3 regions of the Mesorhizobium sp. M4B.F.Ca.ET.058.02.1.1 genome follow, and region 2 is predicted to be linked to each of the others. Evidence: predicted binding sites of a transcription regulator. Region 2 holds the regulator's gene; each other region holds the start of a gene.

Region 1 (3,275 bases), 3.2 Mb from region 2:
TGCCCGCGCCGCCGATGATCGTGTCGGCGCCGGCGCCGCCGAACAGCTGGTCGTGGCCGGCGCCGCCGTCGAGCGTATCGTTGAACGGGGTGCCGTTGATGCGGTCGCCACCGCCCAGCGCGGCGACGAGCACGGCACGATCGTGGCTTCCGTAGCTCACGACATTCGTAATGTCGCTCAGCGCGATGGATTCGGCCGGCGGCGTCACCGTGATCGTAATCGTCGCCACATTGCTGTTGCCCTGGCCGTCCGTCGCGTAAACCGTGAAGCTGTCGGTGCCGACGAAGCCGGCCTCAGGGGTGTAGTCAAACAGATTGCCGCTCAGAAAGTCGGCATGATAGTGCAGGCTCGAGCCGTAGTGACCCTGGTGAAAGGGGTAGTAGTTGCCGTCGAAACTCGTGCTCTGCTCGAGGGCGCCGTGGTCCGGCCCGTCCACGACGATAAAGCTCAGGAGATCGTAGTCGGCATCCGCGGCGCTGAATTTGATGTCGTCGAGAAATTGCCCCTGCGAAACCGACACATTCAGATCGGCGGCGCTGGGCGCATGATTGACGAAGCTGTCGGGCTGCAGCACGCCGCCTTCCAGGATGATCTGATGCTGCCCGTACTGGGTGTTTTCGCCGCCGAAATATTCGTTCGCGCCGATCCATGTCACCGTGATGGTGTCGGGGCTGTCGGCGTTGACCGAGACAATCTGGGCCGACATGAAAGCGGCCTGGTCGGACAAGGTGCGGATAAGATTGCCTTCATTGTCGAAGACTTGCGTCTCCACCGTCGTCCAGGTCTCGGTTCGTCCCTCGTTGGTGAAGCTGGTGATGGTGAAGAAGCCGTCGAAGACATCGACCGAAGCCAGGTCGATCCCACCGAACGGGAAATCCGGCTTTGCTCCTATTGGCCCGATCACATCGCCGTCGGTTTCGGTAATGCTGAAAAGGACCGCGTCAGGGCTCGGATTGGGATTGTCGGTTTCTTCCCATACGGTGAGCTCGCTGCCATTGCTTAAGGTCGGCATCCTGTCTTCCTCGCCTTCGCGCCTGGACGTGCTGTGGATGCCCCCCGATCCCAACGATAGCATCGTACGCGCGTCGGATCGGTGACAAACCAAACTGCGCCTCGCCTTTTTCCGATGTGGTTAATTATGTGTGTCGAGCGGGAATCCGTTGCTCCAGTCGGCGTCGGCATTTGTTCTCGTAATGTTCTTGATCAATCCGAAAATCTGTGGTTGTCTTGGTTGACCCGCTCGCCGCCTGATCGCAGGACCGGCGGGCGGATAGTGGGGGCAGAGCAAGATGGTGGCGCGGGTTCGCACGGTCGCTTTCCAGGGCATCGAGGCCGTGCCGGTCGATGTCCAGGTGATGATCGCGCCGGGCAAGGTCGGCATGCAGATCGTCGGCCTGCCGGACAAGGCGGTGGCGGAAAGCCGCGAGCGGGTGCAGGCGGCGCTGCATGCGTCGGGCCTGTCGATGCCATCGAAGAAGGTGACAGTGAACCTCGCGCCGGCCGACCTGCCCAAGGAAGGCAGCCACTACGACCTGCCGATCGCGCTCGGCCTGATGGCGGCGCTCGGCGCCATCCCGGGCGATATGCTGGCCGGCTATGTCGTGCTCGGCGAATTGTCGCTCGACGGCACGATCGCGGCGGTCGCCGGCGCGCTGCCGGCGGCGATCGGCGCCAATGCCGAGAACAAGGGGCTGATCTGCCCGTTCGGCTGCGGGCCGGAAGCGGCCTGGGCCGGCAAGGACTTCGACATACTCGCACCGCGCAGCCTGATCGCGATCGCCAACCATTTTCGCGGCACGCAGGTGCTGTCGCGGCCCGAGGCCGGCATCCAACTTGCGGCGCGCGACCTGCCCGACCTTGCCGACATCAAGGGCCAGGAGAGTGCCAAGCGGGCGCTGGAAGTGGCGGCGGCCGGCGGTCACAATCTGCTGATGGTCGGACCTCCAGGTTCTGGAAAATCGATGCTGGCGCAGCGGCTGCCGTCGATCCTGCCGCCGCTGGCGCCGAAGGAACTTTTGGAAGTCTCGATGATAGCCTCGGTGGCGGGGGAGCTCGGCGAGGGCAAGCTCACCGACCGGCGGCCGTTCCGCGCCCCGCATCATTCGGCCTCGATGGCGGCGATGGTGGGCGGCGGCTTGCGGGCGCGGCCCGGCGAGGTCTCGCTCGCGCATCACGGCGTCTTGTTCCTCGACGAATTGCCGGAATTCACGCCGCAGACGCTGGATGCGCTGCGCCAGCCGCTGGAGACCGGCGACTGCGTGATCGCGCGCGCCAACCACCGCGTCACCTATCCGGCGCGCATTCAGCTCATCGCGGCGATGAACCCGTGCCGCTGCGGCATGTCGGGCGAGCCCGGCTATCGCTGCCTGCGCGGCGAGCGCTGCCGCACCGATTACCAGGCGCGCATCTCAGGCCCGCTGCTCGACCGCATCGACCTCAGGATCGAGGTGCCGGCGGTCTCCGCCAGCGACCTGATCCGGCCCGACAAGGCCGAGGCCAGCGCTTCGGTGGCGCAGCGCGTGGCGCGCGCCCGCGCGATCCAGCGCGAGCGGCTCGAACGGCTTGGCGCCGCCAGCGCCACGACCAACGCGCATTGCCCGCCCGCGATCATCGAGGCGATCGCAAGGCCGGATAGCGCGGGCCTGACGCTGCTGAAGGACGCCAGCGAGAAGCTCGCCTTTTCGGCGCGGGCCTATCACCGAGTGCTGAAAGTGGCGCGCACGCTGGCCGACCTCGACGCCAGCGAGACCGTTGGGCGCATCCATCTCGCCGAGGCGATTTCCTACCGGATGAGCGCGGAGCGCATGGCGCAGGCCGCGTAGAGCCGCCGGATGCCGCGCGTAGGCAAAACATATAGGCTAGTGCCGAAGTGAACCTTTTGGAGGGATGACGGGCATGTTCAGGAAGGGGATTGCCGTAACCGCCGCCGCGGCCTTGCTGCTGGGCAGTGTCCTGCACGCTTCGGCCGCAGGTCAAGGAGGACCTGGCGCACGGAACCAAGTCGCAAAACAAGGCACTCGAAACCATAAGGTCAAACAGGGCGCACGAAAGCCTGCCGTGAAGCCAGGCCGGAAGAGCAGGAAGCCCGCTGCATCTCAGCTTGCGGTGCCCAACAGCAACAACGGCAACGTTGCGGTGGGCGGGCCCTATGTCGGTTTGAAATACATCGGAAACGTTCCATGACGGGCCGCTGCCGTTCAGGCGATCAGCCAGCGGCTACCGCGCCTTCAGCTCCAGCCGCCGTCTATGCAGCACCGGCTCCGTATATCCGTTCG
Region 2 (3,275 bases):
CCACGGCGCTCTTCGCCATCTGGCACTTCCAGCGCGTTTCGCCACTCAGCCTGGTCGCCAACCTGGCCGTCATGCCGATCGTTTCGGTGGTCATGTTCCTGGGGGTCGCCAGCGCCCTGACTATGCCGTTCGGCCTCGACTGGCCATTCCTGTATCTGATGGGCAAGGGCCTGACCGCGATGATCGCGATCTCTGGGTGGATTTCCGAACGCTCGCCGGTCGATGCCGTCGGGCTGATCTCCATCCAGTCGGTGCTTTTCGTGACGATAGCGCTGGTCATCGCGACCATGGCCACGACCTGGCTGAGACTTGCGGCGATCCCCTTCGCTCTGGCGGGCCTGCTGACGGTTTCCAATACCCGCACGCCCGATGTGCTGATCTCGGAGGATGCGCATCTGGTGGCGATGCCGATCGGAGGCGGCGAGCTCGCCGTCAACCGGGTGCGGTCGAACGAATTCACCACCGACAATTGGAAACGCGCGCTGGTGGCCGAGACCATCGTCGAGCCGGAGACCTTCGAGACAGGGGATGCACGCTTCGACATCGATCCGCTCGACCTGCCGCCGGGCTCGCCATTTTACTGCAGGGACGGGCTATGCCTTGCCCGACATCCGTCAGGCGCAATCGTGGCGCTCGCGGAAAACCGCAAGACGGCGCGGCCGGCCTGCGCCTTCGCCGACCTGATCGTCATCGACGACGCCACCGCCTACAGTCCCTGCTGGAATTCGCTGGCCCTCGTCGTCACCAAACGTCAGCTCGCCCGCTCCGGCAGTGCCGCCGTCTTCTTCGATCCGCAATCGGCGAGCGCGCAAGCAACAATCCGCTACGCGGTCGAAAAGCCCTACCGGCCATGGCACGAGCAGCGCAAATACTCTCGCGAGGCGAGGGGACTGCCGCCTTACCAGAGACCCGAAAAACCGGTGGTCAAACTGGCGCCGTCGGCTCAGTAGCGCCGGATCAGGCCGACCAGCTTGCCTTGCACCTTGACCCGGTCAGGGCCGAAGATGCGGGTCTCATAGGCAGGGTTGGCAGCTTCGAGCGCGATCGATGCGCCCTTGCGGCGGAAGCGCTTCAGCGTCGCCTCTTCCTCGTCGACCAGCGCCACAACGATCTCGCCGGGGCTCGCCGTGTCGGCGTTGCGGATGATGACCGTATCGCCGTCGAAGATACCGGCCTCGATCATCGAGTCGCCCTTGACCTCCAGCGCATAATGCTCGCCGCCCGAGATCATGTCCGGGGGCACCGAGATCGAATGCGTCTGGTGCTGGATGGCGTCGATCGGCACGCCGGCGGCGATGCGGCCCATTACCGGGATCGACACCGCCGACACAGCGTCGTCGTCATTGCTGGGGGTACGCGACGGCGACGCCGGTTTGATTTGCCGACCGAGATTGCCCTGTCCCAGGCTTCCCTGGATGACGCTCGGCGAAAACTTCTTCGCCGCATTGAGACCGGGCGCGATCGAGTCAGGCAGGCGCAGCACTTCCAGAGCACGCGCCCGGTTCGGCAGCCGGCGAATGAAGCCGCGCTCTTCCAGCGCCGTGATCAGCCGGTGGATGCCCGACTTCGAGGCGAGATCGAGCGCCTCCTTCATCTCGTCGAACGAGGGCGGAATGCCGCTTTCCTTCAGCCGTTCATGGATGAACATCAGGAGTTCATGTTGTTTGCGCGTCAGCATGGCGGCCCCCACGGGTTCTGAAACCAGAATCAGAAAAACAAACCCAGAACAAACACTATCTGTTCCAGTTGTGTTCCGCAACCGTTTAAAGTTTAATGAATGCGTTGACGTTTTGTTCAGCGTAGCATCAGCACGCGGCAAGCGTCGCCTGCGGCTGCAGCCGGGGCGAAGGGCTCCCGCACGACAAGGCCGTTGGCGTCGGCGAGCATGCGCAGCATCGAGGAGTCCTGGATGCCGAAGGGGGTGGCAACCATTGAGCCGGCTTCTTCGCGGACCACGGCGCGCACGTAATCCTGCCTGAGATCATTGGCCTGCATCGCCGTGCCCAGGCGTGCCTCGCGCAGGTCCTGCCGGAAGTCGCGGCCACCGAGTCGCGCCAGCAAGGGCTTCAGGAACAATTGCGAGCAGACCAGGCTGGCGACAGGGTTGCCCGGCAGGCCGATACAGCGCGTGCGCCCCATCCGGCCGAACATCAGCGGCTTGCCCGGGCGCATGGCGATCTTCCAGAAATCGAGCGTCATGCCTTCGCCGGTCAGCACGTCGTGGATCAGATCGTGGTCGCCGACCGAGGCGCCGCCCAGCGTGACGATGACATCGGCCTGCTGCTCGACGGCCTGCCTGACCAGCGCGGCGATCGCTTCCTTGCGGTCGGCGGCGATGCCGAGATCGAGCGCGCGGGCGCCGACCGACTGAGCGGCGGCGGCGACGCCATAGGCGTTGGACGAAATGATCTGGTCGGGACCAAGCTCGCTGCCGGGCGGCAGCAGTTCGTCGCCGGTGGCGATGATGGCGACCAGCGGCCGCTTCACCACGCTCAAACACGGATGGTTGGCGGATGCCGCCAGCGACAGTGCCGCGGGATCAAGCAGGCGGCCCCTTTCGAGCAGCACATCGCCTTGCGCGAAATCGAGTCCGACACGCCGGATGTTGCGTCCTTGCGCCGTCGGCTGGGTTACCTCTACCGTGCCGCCGCCCAGGTCCCTGACATTCTCCTGAATGACGATGGTGTCGGCGCCTTGCGGCACTGGCGCGCCGGTGAAGATGCGCACGGCTTGCGACGGGCCGACGCTGCCTTCGAAGCCGCGGCCGGCCGGCGCCATGCCGATCACCGAAAGCCGCGCCGGCACGGATGCCACGTCGGTGGCGCGCGTCGCATAGCCGTCCATGGCGGAGGCGTTGAAGGGCGGTTGCGTGCGCAATGCCACCACGGGCTCGGCCAGCACCCGGCCGGCGGCGTCGATCAGCGCGACGCTCTCACTGGCCCGCGGCGCCGCTCCATCCAGCAGGCGCTCGAGCGCCTCGGCGACAGGAACCAGCGCCATCAAGCGCCTTCCCCGCGCCCGGCCGCCTTGTAATCGCCAGACTTGCCGCCGGTCTTCTCGACCAGCCTGATGCCGGAGATCACCATGGCGCGGTCGGCGGCCTTGGCCATGTCGTAAATGGTGAGGCAGGCGACGGAGGCCGCCGTCAGCGCCTCCATCTCGACGCCTGTCTTGCCGGTGACGCGGGCGAGCGCCGTGACCTTGAGGCCAGGCAGGGACGTGTCCGGCTCGATGTCCACCGAAACCTTGGTCAGGAGCAGCGGATGGCAGAGCGG
Region 3 (3,275 bases), 1.0 Mb from region 2:
TCACCACGGGCGGCAGCCACGCCTTCGGCGGCGAATATCTCGAACTCGTCCCGGGCGAGCGCCTGCGCTACACCGACAGGTTCGACGACCCCAACTTGCCGGGCGAGATCCAGGTCACCGTGATCCTGAAGCAAGTATCGTGCGGCACCGACCTCGACATCACGCAGGCAGGCATTCCGGACGCCATCCCGGTCGAAGCCTGCTATCTCGGCTGGCAGGAGTCGCTCCGCAACCTGGCAAAACTCGTCGAGCCCGAGATCAATCAGTAGGGCATGTCGCCCGAGAGAGCGCAGCGGTGACGGCGACGACGCCCCGCCTCTCCCCGCCAAATGGCGGGGGAGGTGGCCGCGAAGCAGACGGAGAGGGAGTCCTCGCAGGGCGCCACCCGCCGCCGAGCCCCCTCTGTCCCGCCGGCCATCTCCCCGACGGGGAGATTGGCGTCGCGGGCCACCCGGCTACTGGCCGACACATGATGCCGACCGTGACGGGATCGCCTGCGAGCCATGGCGCGGCGGAAGCGCCGGCGGCGTCAGGGTCCACCGCTACTGGAGCACCGGTCGCCGGTAGGGTTGGCGATCGGCCAACTACAGCTCCTTCTCGGCCAGCTCCCTGAACGCATCCGGCACCGAGCGTGCTGCTTCCAGCGCCACCGTGCCGTAGCCGACCGCCTCCCGCCCAAAACGCTGGCGGATCTTGTCGATGGCGCGGTCGGCGCCGAAGCGGGCGAGGCCCTTGCGGCTGCCGGGCCTGAGCTTCTCGTCGGCGAGGCCGAGCGGCAGTTCGAGCTGCAGCTCGGCACTTTCCTCCAGATGCGAGACAGAGATGGCAAGCAGCGAAATCTCCCGCTCCTGCGCATTGGCGGCGAGCACGCCGCGCACCAGTTCCTCGGCGATCTCGGCCAGCATCGCGGTGGCCTGGATCGGCTGCTCCAGCGTCACCGAGCGGCTGACGGCGCGCATGTCGGCGAAGCGCACGCGCACCGTTACGGTGCGGCCGGGCCGCGCCTTGGCGCGCAGGCGGCTGGCGACGCGGTCGGCGAGATGCAGCAGCGTCGGCACGAAGACGCGCGGCAGCGCCGGCTTGCGCCCAAGCGCCGACTGCGCGCCGGCGGAGTGCGCGCGGCGGTGCGTTTCCAGCCGGCGCGGGTCGCGGTTCCAGGCAAGCGCTGCGAGCTTTTCGCCGGCGGCCGGGCCCAGCAGGCGTTTCAGCGCGCCGCCATGGGTGCGAGCGAGCTGGCCGATGGTCTCGACGCCAATGTCGGCCAGCCGCGCCCTGGTCGCCGGGCCGACACCCCACATCAGCGTGACCGGCAGGTCGTGCAGGAATGCGAGCTCGGTGCCGGGCTCGACCACGACAAGCCCGTCGGGTTTTGCGACTTGCGAGGCGATCTTGGCCAGATGCTTGGTGCGCGCCACGCCGATCGAGATCGGCAGGCCGAGCTCAGCCTTCACGCGGCGGCGGATGGCATGGGCGATCTCGTCGGGCGGCCCGAACAGATGCGTGCAGCCGGCGACGTCGGCGAAGGCCTCGTCGATCGATATCCGCTCGACCAGCGGCGTGAAATCGTCGAGCACCTTGATCGCCGCGTCGCCGAGGCGCTGGTACTCGCTGAAGTGGCCGCCGACGAAGATGAGTTCAGGGCAAAGCTCGCGTGCCTTGCGGCCGGGCATGCCGCCGCGCACGCCGAAGGCCTTCGCTTCATAGGAGGCGGCCAGCACCACGCCACCGCCGACGGCGATCGGCTTGCCCCTGAGCGAGGGGTCGAGCAATTGCTCGACCGAGGCATAGAAGGCGTCGAGATCGGCATGCAGGATGGTGGCTTCTGCGCCCTGCGCCATCCCGTTCACCTTGCGGCGTTGCAGCATTAGCAGGGCCTGTTTTAAGGAATTTTTTGTCGAACAAAAAGAGAACAAACAGGGTCTGTTGTCAAGCGGCGCCGAGGGCCCGGCGAGGGCATTCGTCGCGGCCAACGGCGAGGATGCGCAATCTTGTCGGAATCTCGTTTTTTTGCCACTTTGGGGGACGTCGCAGCGCAGTGCAGCATTACGAGGTACGATGCCGAAGACCGGAACATCGTCTGGCCGGCGGCGTTGTTGACGGATAGGGACGCCGTTTGCGGGAGGCCTGACATGGGCCACTTCGAGATTTCAGACCTCGTCTATATCGTCAATGCCTGCGTCACCGGCCGTGCCGCCGGACGCCTGGTTTCGATGGCACGGGCAGTGGAGGAATTGCGCGTGCTGACCGGGGATTTCATTTCGCCGGACGAGATGGTGGCGAACGAGTTGTCGGCCGTGGCGCTGGAACGCGGCTGTTCCGTGCTGTTCGACGAGCAGCCGGGCGCCGATATCCTCAGGGCGCCATAAGCCGCTATATCAAAGACGCGCCATTTGCGGCAAGTCTTTGAAAAATCGGCCCTTCAAGCGCGCCCGCGACAAGTCGAGCGAAAATCTTAGGCATTCGTTTATGCATGCCTGCTCATATGGTGGCATGGCATTGCGCGCCCGTTTCTTCATGGATCACTTTCACCGCCTGCTGGGACGCAGAGGCGCGGGCGGCAACGTCGCCGTCATCTTCGCCTTCGCCTTGCCGGTGGTCGTTGGCGGCGCCGGCCTCGGTGTCGAGACCTCGCTCTGGTACTACAGCAGCCTGAAGCTGCAGGCGGTGGCCGATGCCGCGGCCTATGCGGGCGCGTTGGAAAAGGTCGCCGGTTCGGACAACCCGACCATCGTCGCCGCCTCCACCACCTCGGCAACCACCAACGGCTTTGCTGGCACGATCCAGGTCAACACGCCGCCGTCTTCAGGCCCCAACACCGCGAAGAAGGCGGTCGAGGTCATCGTCAACCAGCAGCTCGATCGCTATTTCACGGCCATCTTCAACAGCAGCCCGGTTCCGCAGCGGGCGAGGGCGGTAGCGCTGATCACCGACGCCTCGAAGGCCTGCGTCCAGGCGCTCAATCAGTCGGCCCCGCAGGCGGCGCTCTTCTCCGGCAACACCAGCGTCAACCTCACCGGCTGCGTCATCATGTCGAATTCGGTTGCTGCGGACGCCATCAGGACGCAGGGATCGGCCGCGCTCAAGGCCGACTGCCTTGTCACCGTCGGTGGCATGGTGCTGAACAATCCGGCGACCACGACCTGCAGCTCCAACGTCACCAAGGCCTTGCCTGCCGCCGATCCTTACGCCAGCCTGCCGACGCCCGCGGCCACCAACCCGTGCAGGAATGTCAACGGCAACAAGACGTCGCAAACGCTCCAGGCCGGCACCTACTG

The links. The regulator LexA, encoded in region 2, represses DNA repair genes until DNA is damaged. The targets are predictions, from matches to a motif close to TGTTCNNNNTGTGTTCNG.
Region 1: a site for LexA is predicted at 1,184-1,201, ahead of EJ073_RS19705 (YifB family Mg chelatase-like AAA ATPase). Genes of this name have one in related genera too.
Region 3: a site for LexA is predicted at 1,895-1,912, ahead of dinB (DNA polymerase IV). Genes of this name have one in related genera too.

Annotation. Positions count from the first base shown of each region.
Region 1 covers NZ_CP034450.1:4,019,754-4,023,028, forward strand. Annotated here, with positions in the region: gene EJ073_RS19700 (Ig-like domain-containing protein) at 1-1,012, opposite strand, end outside; gene EJ073_RS19705 (YifB family Mg chelatase-like AAA ATPase) at 1,290-2,822, shown strand; gene EJ073_RS19710 (malate synthase G) at 3,217-3,275, opposite strand, start outside.
Region 2 covers NZ_CP034450.1:720,441-723,715, forward strand. Annotated here, with positions in the region: gene EJ073_RS03585 (ComEC/Rec2 family competence protein) at 1-950, shown strand, start outside; gene lexA (transcriptional repressor LexA) at 944-1,678, opposite strand; gene glp (gephyrin-like molybdotransferase Glp) at 1,795-3,000, opposite strand; gene moaC (cyclic pyranopterin monophosphate synthase MoaC) at 3,000-3,275, opposite strand, start outside.
Region 3 covers NZ_CP034450.1:1,745,596-1,748,870, reverse strand. Annotated here, with positions in the region: gene EJ073_RS08965 (SRPBCC family protein) at 1-269, shown strand, start outside; gene dinB (DNA polymerase IV) at 585-1,838, opposite strand; gene EJ073_RS08950 (hypothetical protein) at 2,130-2,366, shown strand; gene EJ073_RS08945 (pilus assembly protein TadG-related protein) at 2,515-3,275, shown strand, end outside.